DNA from 3 places in the Shewanella sp. YLB-07 genome. Region 2 is predicted to be linked to each of the others. Evidence: predicted binding sites of a transcription regulator. Region 2 holds the regulator's gene; each other region holds the start of a gene.
What was found. The regulator sigma-54, encoded in region 2, starts transcription at its own class of promoters, with help from an activator protein. The targets are predictions, from matches to a motif close to GTTGGCACGNNNNTNGNNT.
Positions count from the first base shown of each region.

Region 1 (4,546 bases), on a different contig from region 2:
CTCGTCTTACCAAGCGTCTTGAAAAATCTCATCTCTGGCTGCCCCGTTCATGTTTAAAGCACATAGGTCTTCTCTTCATGATACAAAAAAACAGGGCATAATGCCCTGTTTGATTGGTGAATAGCTGCGCCTTACAAGTATAAGCTCTTGCCTATTTTAACGAGCACTCTTGACTGACACGAACTCAGGGTAGGCATCTATGCCACAATCTGCTGCATCCATCCCCTTATACTCGTCCTCTTCGGTAACACGGATCCCCATGGTCAACTTAAGCACATACCAGACTACAAAAGAGGCTGAGAATACCCAGGCAAAGATAACGCCAGCCCCATAGAGTTGACCTAAGACAGTCGCATCGGCGTTAGACAGCGGCACGAACATCAGACCGAAGAAACCCGCCACACCGTGAACCGAAATAGCACCCACGGGATCATCAATCTTAAGCCTGTCTAACGCCACAATGGAGAAAATGACCAGACCACCGGCAATCAGGCCTATCACGGCCGCAAAGGAAATTGAAGGTGATAAGGGATCGGCAGTAATAGCCACGAGTCCAGCTAATGCGCCATTGAGTATCATGGTCAGATCTGCCTTTCCCCACACCATCTTACAGACGACGAGTGCCGACACTGCGCCAAATGCCGCCGCAGAATTGGTATTAAGGAAAATTTTAGCCACCGCGGTTGCGTTTTCTGTATCGGATAACAGTAACTGTGAGCCACCGTTAAAGCCAAACCATCCCATCCACAGTATAAACATACCCAGAGTCGCCATAGGTAAGTTTGACCCCGGGATTGGGTTGATTTGGCCATTTGGCCCATATTTCCCCTTACGGGCACCCAACAAAAGAACGCCGGCAATCGCTGCAGCCGCACCAGCCATATGAACGATACCACTGCCGGCGAAATCGACAAATCCAGCCTCAGACAGGAAGCCACCGCCCCAGGTCCAATAACCCTCAACTGGATAAATAAAGGCTGTCATTACGACAGAGAAAGCTAAGAAAGCCCATAGTTTCATGCGCTCGGCAACCGCACCGGAAACGATGGACATAGCGGTAGCGACAAACACCACCTGAAAGAAGAAATCAGACTCGAGTGCATGATCTGCATCATCGGCTTGACTGCCAATAAATGTACCGATAGAAGGTAACCAGCCACCTTCACCGTTATCGACATACATGATGTTATATCCCACGATCAGATACATCACGCAGGCAATCGAATACAGACACACATTCTTGGTGAGAATTTCTGTGGTGTTTTTGGAGCGTACGAGTCCGGCCTCCAGCATGGCAAAACCGGCCGCCATCCACATGACTAACGCACCAGAAATCAAGAAATAAAAGGTATCCAGAGCGAACCTTAATTCAGAAACTGTCACCCCTAATTTGGCTAAATCTTCCATCACGCTTCTCCCTTATAATGCTTCGCTATCGGTCTCGCCCGTACGGATACGGATAACCTGTTCTAGGTCGGTGACAAAAATTTTGCCATCTCCAATCTTGCCGGTACGGGCAGCATTGGTAATCGATTCAATTAACAACTCAAGATTCTCGGCCTTGGTCGCAATGTCTAATTTAACCTTAGGGAGGAAGTCCACCTGATACTCGGCGCCTCGATACAGCTCGGTATGCCCTTTTTGACGACCGAAACCTTTAACTTCAGTAACTGTCATCCCCTCTATACCCACACCAGCAATTGCTTCGCGGACATCGTCCAATTTGAACGGTTTAATGATAGCGCTGACCAGTTTCATTCTGACCTCCAAGGTATTTTGGTTATTTATTTCTAATTTTAACTATTCAATCATCAGGCCAAGTCAACAAACCATTAACTTTTAATGAGTTAATAAAATCCAGGCAAATACCATCGAATACAAATGCACCAAACGAGTGCGAATATTCGGACCTCGCACAAATATAGCGCACGCAAATACTTGGGCTTGTCATGGCTATAGCCAACCTGTAACGGGAGTTAAATTGAATGAGCCCCAAAGGCAATAGAGCAATAGAGAATTAGCTGATTAGCTGACTAAGATACGGATGTCATAGGGGGAGTTTTTGATTTTAGAATGTGGATTTTGAAATAGAGGTTTTACGCAGTTTTTTTTAATTACACCTTACCGTTTACATAAGGTGTCATGTTTTTAGGGGGCCATCTCTTATGGCTAACAACTTATAGCTTAAGACTATTCTGGTATTTATTTTCTAATAAAATAAATCGCTACGCTACTGAATATCACTGCCGGCATCACGGCGCCGAGGAAGGCAGGCAAGCCATAGACCAGAGTCAGAGGTCCGAAGATTTCACTGCTGATATAGAAGGTAAAACCGGCAATAACCCCCAACAACACCCGAGCGCCCATGGTCACGGTTCTCAAGGGACCAAACACGAATGAGAGCGCCACCAACATCATCACAGCAACGGTGACGGGCTGCATAACTTTACGCCACAACGCCAACTCATAACGGCCAGAATCTTGATTGTTCAACTTAAGATAGTCCAAGTAGCCCATCAAACCTTGAATAGAGAGTGATTCGGGCTTGACCGAGACGACACTCAACTTATCTGGTGTCAGTGTCGAATCCCAGCGATACAGGGTCAGGTCGGTCAGTGTCACCTTGTCCTTGGTCAAATCTGTTTGCCTGACATCGATAAGACGCCAGTGATCATTTGAGTATACGCCGCGCTCGGCATGTATTGTCTTCACTAAGGTCAAGGTGCTATCAAACTCATACAAGGTAATATTGCGCAGGCTGTTAATATTTTCCACTTCGCCGATATTGACGAACAGATCACCATCTTTTGCCCAGATCCCACGACTCGATTTGATCAGACTGCCACCGGATACCTTGAATGCTTGCAGTTCATTAGCGCGCCTTTCCGCCGCCGGCGCTCCCCACTCACCGAGCACCATAATCATCAGCATGAGTGGCACGGCAGTCTTCATTGCCGACAGGGTGATTTGAAAGCGAGACAAGCCAGAAGACTGCATCACCACGAGTTCCGACCCCGACGCCAGCATACCCATACCGATCAAAGCGCCGAGTAATACCGCCATAGGGAAGAACATCTCGATATCACGAGGAATAAGAAACAGCACATAGATGCCTGCATCTAGCATGGTATAGCTACCACGACCTACGACACGAAGTTGATCCACCCATTTTATAATGCCAGACAGACCGGTGAGAATAAGCAGACACAGGGCCGAGCTGCTGACTAAAGTTCTGGCGATATATAAATCTAATATTTTCACGCACTGACCCTCTTGCGCTTAAATATCCCGCTCAGTTTAACACCGGAAGGACGCTCTTTGCCTAAGAGCAGTATCCCCATGAAGAGGGCGGATGCATGTATCCACCACATCCCCAGATACTCAGGTATCACGCCGTCTTCCAGCGCTTTACGCCCAGCAATCATCAGACCAAAATACCCCAGATAGAGTAGAATTGCCGGGAACATCTTGGCGAACTTGCCCTGACGCACATTAACCCTGGCCATAGGCACGGCAATAAGGGTCATTAAGGGGATAGCTAAAGGAATGGCCAGACGCCAATGAAATTCAGCCGTTGCCGCGGGTCCCTCTATATCCATCAGCTCTTTAATAGGCATGGCGGAGAGCTTACGACGGCGTTCATCGACCGGTTGCTCCTTGATCTGCATCTGGTAGCTGCCGAACTCGATGATCTGAAAATCCACTTGCTTAGGCGTCGCTTGGTATTGCACACCGTCACTCAGTTGCAAGCGCTGACCACCAGTCTCATCCTCGATGACCTTACCACCTTCGGCAACGACGATATTACTGATACCTGATTCATCATCTGGGTCTGGTAGTTGTGCTACGAACACCTTTTTCAGCTCGTTATTGCGACCAATTCGTTCGACAAAAAGCACGGCTCTGCCATTGGGACTGGTTTGAAAACGTCCCTGAGTGATGGCTGCCAGCCCCGCTTCTGACTGAGCATGCTCGAGTACCTGATTCTGCTTCTCTTCGGCCCAAGGTGTCACATAAATCGACAGCATACCGGTAAAAATCATATTGCCTACGGCCAACAACAGGGTCACTCGAGTGATGTACCACTCACTCACTCCCACGCCGTGAAGAATAACCATTTCACTGTCGGCATACATTCGGCCATGAGCCATTAAAATACCGAGAAATAAACTCAGCGGTATCACCAAAACTGCCAGATAAGGTAAATTAAGACCCAATAATGTCATGACTAACGAAGCAGGAAATTCTCCGTCAGATGCATCTGCGAGTACACGAACAAAATGTTGGCTTATAAAAATAGCTAAAAGTACTGTAAGAACGGCTATTTGTGCCTTGAAAACTTCTCTAATCAAATATCTAAATACAATCACAGGCTGGATCCGGTCCCTAAACTTATAATTATGCTGGTATCAGGTTAACTTTCATGTAGACTGTCTACTTTTGGTAGTTTTGTAACCAGCCATTAACTAAATATGGTATGAAAACACCTAAAAAAATAAACTTTGATGTACCAAATTTAGGCCCGTTTTGGGGCACAAGCAGACAT
Region 1 covers NZ_VOQB01000005.1:231,852-236,397, forward strand. Annotated here, with positions in the region: gene FS373_RS12965 (hypothetical protein) at 1-32, opposite strand, end outside; gene FS373_RS12970 (ammonium transporter) at 157-1,407, opposite strand; gene FS373_RS12975 (P-II family nitrogen regulator) at 1,420-1,758, opposite strand; gene lptG (LPS export ABC transporter permease LptG) at 2,203-3,261, opposite strand; gene lptF (LPS export ABC transporter permease LptF) at 3,258-4,370, opposite strand.
Region 1: a site for sigma-54 is predicted at 1,803-1,821, ahead of FS373_RS12975 (P-II family nitrogen regulator). Genes of this name have one in related genera too.

Region 2 (4,546 bases):
GGTTATCACCATTATTCAGCCAGAAAGCTATCAGGATACCAGTCAAGATAAGGCCAAAGAACAAGAGCCAGCTACGGAGCCGCTGCCGACTCAATTACCAGAAGTCGAGCCAGCTGAAACGAACAATCAAACCAGCAAGCAAGACATTATACCTACTCAGTTACCAGTCATAGGGCAGGAGAAACAATGAGCCAGATGACGCTAAAGGCAGTCAACCTTGCCAAGAGTTATAAGAATAGAGCCGTAGTTCAAGATGTCAGTATCACAGTCAAAACCGGACAGATAGTCGGTCTGTTAGGCCCTAATGGCGCGGGAAAAACCACCACTTTCTACATGATCGTAGGCTTAGTACAGAGTGATAAAGGTAGGATCTTAATCGATGATGATGATCTGACCTTAGATCCTATGCACTTGAGGGCAAGAAAAGGCATAGGTTACCTGCCTCAAGAGGCGAGCATCTTTAGGAAGTTATCGGTTAGGGATAACATAATGGCGGTACTACAGACACGTTCAGATATAGATAACAACACCCGGGAAGAACAACTCGAGAGCCTTCTGGAAGAGTTTCATATTACCCATATTCGTGACAGCCAAGGCATGGCACTCTCGGGCGGTGAACGCAGACGCGTCGAGATAGCCAGAGCCTTGGCAGCTAACCCTAAGTTTATTCTCCTCGATGAGCCCTTTGCAGGGGTGGATCCTATTTCGGTTATCGACATTAAAAAAATCATCGAGCAGCTTAAGAGTCGCGGCTTAGGTGTACTGATCACTGACCATAATGTGCGTGAAACTTTAGACGTATGTGAGCGAGCTTACATAGTCAGTCACGGAAATTTAATCGCTGAAGGTACACCCGCCGAGATCTTGGACAATAAGCAAGTACGAGCTGTGTACTTAGGTGAACAATTCAAGCTATAGTTAATCAAGAGACTCATTCTTAACGCGCATTAAGGGATGAGTATTTATCGACACTCGGCTTACTCAGCCTAAGGTCCAGGGGCTCAGAGAAACCCCAAACAAGTCAAAGCAGGCTTTCTCATTTTATAATTACAATGAAGGGAATAGCGGTAAATGAAAGCGTCACTCCAGCTTAAAATGGGTCAGCAGTTAACCATGACACCACAACTGCAGCAGGCTATACGTCTATTGCAACTATCGTCGCTGGAACTGCAACAAGAAATCCAACAAGCGTTAGACTCCAACCCCCTTCTCGAACTAGATGAAGAACAGGTTGACCCCCCAGTCAATGGTGAAGATAAGACCATAGACGCAGAAGACTTTAACGCCACGGGTGATGGCGAAGGTGATGGTCCAATCGACAGCTCTGCGGTTGAAACCTCAGAGGCAATAACCCAAGATTCCATGCCAGAAGAGCTCCCCATGGACACCACTTGGGATGAAGTCTATACCGCGTCTCCGAACTCGAGTTCTGGTGCCATGCGCGACGATGATATGCCCTTCCAAGGCGAGACCAGCGAAGGTTTGTATGAGCATCTCGAATGGCAGAAGAACCTGACACCGTTTTCTGATAATGATCTCGCCATAGCGACCGCCATCATAGATGCCATTGATGAGAGGGGCTATCTCACCCAAAGTGTTGAAGATATTCTCGAGGCCATGGGTGATCCAGAAATTGAACAGGATGAAGTTGAAGCCGTCCTCAAACGTATCCAACACTTCGATCCTATCGGCATAGCAGCCAGGGACCTCAGCGAATGTCTCTTGATTCAACTGGCACAATACGCAGATACAACCCCCCACATAGATAATGCCAGGCTCCTTATCAAAGATCATCTGGATCTGATCGCAGGACGTGATTTCCGCCAGTTAATGCGTAAGACTAAGCTTAAGGAAGATGATCTCAGAGTCGCCATTGAGTTAATCCAAACGCTTAATCCCCGCCCAGGACTCGCCATTACTCCAGGTAAAGATGAGTATGTCATCCCAGATGTCACTGTGACCAAGAAGAAAGGTCGTTGGATGGTTGAGTTAAATCCAGACAATATGCCGAAGATCAACGTCAACCAACATTATGCATCCATGGTGAAAAGTACCAAGAATCAATCAGATAGTCAGTTTATTCGTGGTCACCTGCAAGAGGCTAAGTGGTTTATCAAGAGCTTAGAGAGCCGCAACGAGACCTTACTGAAAGTCTCAAACTGCATAGTTAAATTCCAACAGGGCTTCTTCGAATTCGGTGAAGAAGCCATGAAACCTATGGTATTGAACGACATAGCCGAAGCCGTAGAGATGCACGAATCCACCATATCCCGTGTCACCACACAAAAATATATGCATACCCCGAGGGGCATATTTGAGCTGAAATACTTTTTCTCCAGCCATGTGGGGACCGATGATGGCGGCGAGTGTTCATCTACCGCCATTCGTGCTTTCATAAAGAAGCTGGTTGCAGCCGAAAATCAACAGAAACCACTCAGCGACAGTAAGATGGCTTTGCTATTAGCAGAGCAGGGAATTCAGGTCGCGAGGCGCACCATAGCTAAGTATCGTGAAGCCATGTTGATTCCACCATCGAATCAACGTAAGAGTTTATAAAGAAGGAAGTAAGGTCGTCACCTAAATAGAAAAATCTACTTAGCCACGACCTGATTAGCGCTCATGTTGAGCGCTAATCACCAGAAGCAGCCTGTAGTCGATAACCCTTAGGCTCAACTCCTGGTATAACAGGGAATTATGTTGTGAGTTAAATCCCGAAAGATTTTTCTACAACCTACCTAAGAGTTAAATTGGACACTGGAGGAGTATTTCTATGCAAATAAACCTAACTGGACACCATATAGAGATCACTACATCGCTAAGGCAATATGTCGAAGAAAAGTTCACTAAGCTTGAACGACATTTCGATCAGATCAATAATGTACACGTTATTTTAAATGTTCAGAAAATGCAGCAAAAAGCCGAAGCTAAACTCCACCTTGCCGGTGGTGAGGTTTTTGCTATGTCAGAGAACGCTGACATGTACGCCGCTATCGACTCCCTGATTGATAAGCTCGACCGTCAGGTTATTAAACACAAAGAGAAGCTAACAAAGCATTAATAATGGAATTAAGCACCATCCTGCAGCCGGAATGTACAACTTGCGCCACTCCGGGCAGTAAGAAAAAGGTACTGGAACTCATCAGCGATCTTGCCGCTGTCCAGTACCCAACCCTATCTTCACAAGAGATTTTTGAAAGTCTCTTGGCGAGGGAAAAAATGGGAAGCACAGGTATAGGTAATGGTATTGCGATTCCTCATGGTAGGTTGAGCAATATAAGTCAACCGGTTGCTGTATTAATCAAGTGCGAAGAGCCTATCTCCTTCGACGCCATTGATAAGCAACCTGTAGATATACTATTTGCACTTTTAGTCCCTGCGGATCAATGTGAGCAGCACTTGAGTACTCTGTCATCCATGGCTGAGAAACTCAATAACAAGCATATTGTGAAACAGTTACGAAAAACTCAAGATGAGTCAGAACTCTATCAGGTGATAACACAATGAAACTGGTGATGGTGTCCGGTCGTTCCGGTTCGGGAAAATCTGTCGTACTCAGGGTCTTAGAAGATCTTGGCTACTACTGTGTCGATAACCTTCCTCTGCCACTAATGGATACCTTGCTCGAACAACTCAAAGGCAGTACAGAACTCGTAGCCATTAGTGTCGACGTGCGTAATATATCAGAGCAAGACAAAGAGCTAGAGAAGCAGTTTGCTAACCTCCCCGAAGGCACAGAATTACTCAGTTTCTTCTTGAACTCGAGCGATGAGGTACTGCTGAAACGTTACAGTGAAACCCGAAGATTACACCCACTATCCCGCACTAAGACGTCTCTTAAAGAGGCGATAGAGCATGAAAGAGAACTGCTCGAACCCGTGTCTAAGATGGTCGATCATTACATAGACACATCAAACCTCAATATCTACGACCTGAGTGACAAGATCCGTGAAATTCTCCTAGGCAGTATCGATAAAGAGTTGGTCATTAACTTCGAATCTTTTGGCTTCAAATACGGGATGCCAGCCGAGGCAGACTTCATGTTTGACGTTCGTTTCTTGCCAAACCCCCATTGGGAACCGGAGCTAAGACCCATGACAGGGCTAGATGAGCCGGTTCAACTTTTTTTGAGCCAACAACCCACAGTCAATAAATTTATCTGGCAAATAGAAAACTTACTGGCAACCTGGTTACCTCATCTTGAAAGAAATAACCGTAGCTACCTTACCATCGCCATAGGTTGTACTGGCGGACAACATAGATCTGTTTATGTCACAGAGCAATTAGCTAAGCTATTTAGTAACAGTAAGCATAAGATTCAGGCGCGTCATCGCGAATTGAGTAATGACTAAATTAGAACGCCAGGTCACCATATGTAATAAACTCGGCCTCCATGCCCGAGCCGCAACTAAACTCGCCATCCTGGCGTCCGAGTTTGACGCCGAGATAACCATAGTGCAGGGAAAGAAGGAGGCCTCTGCTGCCAGTGTGTTAGGCTTATTGATGCTAGAAACTGGCATGGGAAAAACCATCACACTGCTCGGTGAAG
Region 2 covers NZ_VOQB01000011.1:107,497-112,042, reverse strand. Annotated here, with positions in the region: gene lptA (lipopolysaccharide transport periplasmic protein LptA) at 1-190, shown strand, start outside; gene lptB (LPS export ABC transporter ATP-binding protein) at 187-918, shown strand; gene FS373_RS21745 (RNA polymerase factor sigma-54) at 1,072-2,556, shown strand; gene hpf (ribosome hibernation promoting factor) at 2,771-3,058, shown strand; gene ptsN (PTS IIA-like nitrogen regulatory protein PtsN) at 3,061-3,504, shown strand; gene rapZ (RNase adapter RapZ) at 3,501-4,349, shown strand; gene FS373_RS21725 (HPr family phosphocarrier protein) at 4,342-4,546, shown strand, end outside.

Region 3 (4,546 bases), on a different contig from region 2:
TTGTAATGACAGCTATATACTCCTGCTGTAAGAAAAACAATAAAATCACATTCACAAAAAAAGCAAAGGAAAACCAATAACCATTTGAATTTTAATAGTTAGTTTTATCCGCAAAAATGAACAGTGAATTTCACACCACTTTGTCCCACATGGATGTAAGAGATATCTCACAGAGACTCAGGACGATGTTTACTTCACATATTTTGAATATTCGTGAATAGCCCACTGGGTAATGGGTAATGGGTAATGGGTAATGGGTAAAATAACTTATCGCAGTAATCTTGGTACTAACAGACTATTGAGGCATGCTGCTAGTTTATCTTTTAAATAATGGTGAGACTCTCTGAGCTAACATCACCCAGTCCGCCAAAAAACTATAAAGCGGATGTTGAAAAGTTGCCGGGCGGTTTTTCTCAAACATGAAATGACCCACCCAAGCAAAACCATAGCCCACTACCGGCAGAAGTATAAGCAAGTGGAAATTGCCACTAAAAAGGATTACTCATTATCTTGCCCTCGATAAAACAATAACTCTCCCTCAACCTTACCGATAAAGAGAGTCTCTAGGGCGGTAAAACCATGCAGGCTAAACAACTGAGCATGTTGCTGTTCACTAGCAAAAACACCAATACCATCCATTTCTGGTTGCTCATCACACCAACTCAAAACCGCTTGCACCAACTTACTACCTAAGCCTTTTTTCTGTTCAATAGGCGACACTGCAATAAATTGTAAAATGCCACAATTCGGACTCGGCAGGTGCTCTAACAAACAGGACTCTTTCTTAATCAAGGCTTGTGTCGATTGCCAACCGGTACTGATAAGCATCTTTAACCGCCAATGCCAATATCGAGACTCCCCCAGAGGCAGCTGCTGAGACACAATACATGCTACCCCGAGCATTCGCTCTCCCTCAAATAACCCAATTAACGTCTGTTCTTGTTGCCACAATTCATTTAACTCCTCCCTAATCGCCCCTCTGAGCTTTTGCTCATACATGGCAAGATCACCAGAATGAAATGATTCAATAAAAAAAGGGTCATCGTGGTAGGCGTTATAAAGTATCGAAGCCGCCACACGAAGATCTTCAGCCGTAAGGTATACCGCTCGATAGGTTTCTAATGTTTGATTATCTGTTGCCATCGGTTTAAGTTATCCCTTGATCTAAATCAATTAACAACCAATGTAGCAAGCAAGTTAAAGCGTGTAAATATTAATCATAAAGCGCTATTTATCCGTCAATTTAATGAAGTTTGATCCATACTAATATTTAAGCCACCTGTGTTATTCAGATAAGCGATAGGAAACCAACAATATGGACACCACACCTCAAGATCTTAGTCATCTTTTTGATCAATTAGGATTAGATAATAGCGAACAAAGTATTAACACATTTATCGCAAATCATACGGTACCCGCTAACGTTCTGCTCTGTCAGGCTGATTTTTGGAATGATTCTCAGAAGAGCTTTTTAAAAGAGGCAATTGAAGAGGACGCCCAATGGTCTGAGTTAATCGATCATTTAGACGCCCAACTTAGGTAATTTAGTTTACTAACTAGATATTTTTGTAGGCCATATTTCCCCAGCCTACAAGGGTATTATTGCTGATAACCACAGGAGTACATTCATCTTTTGTGGTTTTACCATCCCCCTTGTTACGCTGTGTGCGATAAAACAGCACATGAACCTCTTTGTCTTTCTCAATATAGGCTTCATTAAAATCTGCAGTTCCCATCAAGACGGTAACTTGATCTCGAGTCATACCCAGACTTAATCTAGCCAAGTTTTCACGATTGGTATCTTGAGTCTCTTCCCAGCCCTCTTGACCATTCCATCCCGATTCCCCATCACCAATATTGAGTACGCAGCCAGATAAGCTTAAACTTGTAATACCAATTAATGCCAAACCAATTAAATTTGTTTTCACTATGACTTCCTGTTTCTTTATTATAGATAACCTCAGAGAAAGCAAAAAACAAGCCAATAATACATCCTTTTGTTAAATAAGGATTTAATGTAGTAAACTCAGATCATACTGGTCACATTTACTAAACAAGTGAGAAAGATAACCAACTATGAGCCCAATAGAACAAATATTGGTAGCGGCTAAATCGATATCGATTGCAGGAAAAAAACCTAGCCTTGCACTGATCAAAACAAAAATTGGCAACAGTATTCCTATGCCCATACTGATCCAGGGCCTGCAGCAATTTAGGGCGATGGATGCTAGCTCAATAGAGAAGATCCCGAGTCAGGGTAAAATGCATGCAGCGGTCGTCCCTGATGAAGGTAAGTCCGAACTTGATCAGTTAAAAGCAGAGCTTACTCAATTAAAACTAGCCTACCAAAACCTTAATTCTCGATTAGAACAGCTTGAAAACCATAAAATGAAGGTGAAAAAATAATGCATGTTGTTGAATTAAGATTTGAATGTTTTGACAACACCACCATAACAGCAGCCGAAAAAACAATTAATGGGTTACTCGAAGCTTATAGAGCCAATGGGCAAATTTTAGGCCGTGAATTCGCCGTGGCATTCAATGATGGAGAGTTTAGAGTCAGGCTCTTGATGCCAGAGAAAAGTAGTTTAGCGAAACGTTTTAACAGCCCATGGGTTGAAAGAGCACTCGTCGAACTGACAGAGTCAAAAATACTCGCCCCGAGAGAAAAATACATAGGTCAAGACATCAATTCAGAAATCAGCAGCTCTGAAACACCAAGTTGGCAGCTTGTTTATACCAGCTATGTGCACATGTGCTCACCAGTACGAAACGGTGATACCTTGCAGCCCATCCCACTCTACCAGCTGCCAGCAACATTCAATGGCGATCATAAACGCATCATTCGCTGGCAAACTGAGTGGCAAGCCTGTGACGAACTGCAGATGGCTGCAGCAACAAAAGCTGAGTTTGCAGCATTAGAGGAGTTAACGTCTACGTCGAGTGATCTATTTCGCCGAGGCTGGGATCTGAGAGGTCGCATCGAATACTTAACAAGAATCCCAACCTATTATTACCTCTATCGTGTCGGCGGAGATAATCTAGCAAGCGAGAAAACTCGCCCCTGCCCCCGTTGTGGCAATAAAAACTGGCTTCTCGATGAACCTTTATTAGACATGTTCCACTTTCGCTGTGACAGCTGCCGAATCGTGTCAAACATCTCTTGGGATCATCTTTAGCTAGAAGCAATGAGGTCCAATAACCCCCAAGAGTTCGCGCATAATATCTTGTTACTTACCGCGCAGGTTTCGCCACATTAACTTAAACCGATTCCAAATTCCCGGATGGTCCAACTCAGGCATAGGCTCCTCGATATGAAGCTCAGGAGGCGCAATTCTAGGGGTTAGTTGGGCAATAAACTCATTTAAACTGCTAGTTAATTTTTCAGATGGCGCTTCACCAGGGATCTCAATCCAGACGCTGCCATCACTATTATCTACCGTTAGCATCTTATCTCCATCACCTAGCACACCGATAAACCAGGTAGGTGCTTGCTTTAATTTCTTCTTCATCATCAAATGACCAATCATATTTTGCTGTAGGTATTCAAAATCTGTCTGATTCCATACCTGTAATAGCTCCCCTTGTCCCCAATCACAATTAAACAGCAGAGGAGCTGAGAAATATTCGCCAAAAAATGCCCCTATGTCTGGGCTTAACTCTATATCTAACGCAATCTCAACATTAGAAAAAGATCCTGGCTCTTCTCTTCTTACCGGCTTCCAACATACGGTGACCTCTTCATTAGACTCATCGTAATTACTGGGTTCAAACTCCCCTTCAATACAAATAGATCCTTCACCTCTAGGGTAGTAACGCGGAGATTCACCTAGCTTTTCGAGATAAGCCAGTTGATATATTTTCAAGAAATTATCTAAAGCAGGTAGAGAAGACACTTAGCAGGAGTCCAAAATTTGAGTATAATGTACTCCTATTTTGACATGGAATATCTATTGATGACACAAGTTCATGATCCCTATACGGATGCCGAGGCACTCAGTGGCTTAACACTGGGTAAAGCAACGGGCTATCAGGCCGAGTATGACGCATCTTTGCTGCAAGGGGTTCCGCGTAAACTTAATCGTGATGCACTCGAACTCAATGAAAGTTTGCCTTTTCATGGCACTGATATCTGGACGGGTTATGAACTATCTTGGCTCAATGCCAAAGGCAAGCCAGTCGTTGCCATAGCCGAGTTTCAACTCTGCTATGATAGCGACAACTTGATCGAATCTAAGTCATTTAAGCTCTATCTCAATAGTTTCAATCAAACCAAATTCGACGATATAGAACAAGTACAGGCCACCTTAACCCAAGACTTGTCAAGATGTGCCGTAGGCGATGTCAGCGTTAAGATATTTGAACCTAAACAGTTCGCTAGCCAACGCATCGTTGAACTTCCAGGAACCTGTATCGACGATCTTGATATAGAAGTTGATGACTACAATTTTAACCCTCAATACCTTGAGAACAGCACAGACGAGAAAGCGGTCGTTGCCGAAACGCTTAATTCTAACCTGCTTAAATCTAACTGTTTGATCACCTC
Region 3 covers NZ_VOQB01000002.1:280,953-285,498, reverse strand. Annotated here, with positions in the region: partial or broken gene FS373_RS05140 (Mpo1-like protein) at 317-493, opposite strand; gene FS373_RS05135 (GNAT family N-acetyltransferase) at 499-1,143, opposite strand; gene FS373_RS05130 (DUF2789 domain-containing protein) at 1,316-1,543, shown strand; gene FS373_RS05125 (DUF3192 domain-containing protein) at 1,557-1,928, opposite strand; gene FS373_RS05120 (hypothetical protein) at 2,077-2,406, shown strand; gene FS373_RS05115 (Zn-ribbon-containing protein) at 2,406-3,179, shown strand; gene syd (SecY-interacting protein) at 3,231-3,896, opposite strand; gene queF (NADPH-dependent 7-cyano-7-deazaguanine reductase QueF) at 3,957-4,546, shown strand, end outside.
Region 3: a site for sigma-54 is predicted at 1,968-1,986, ahead of FS373_RS05125 (DUF3192 domain-containing protein). Genes of this name have one in related genera too.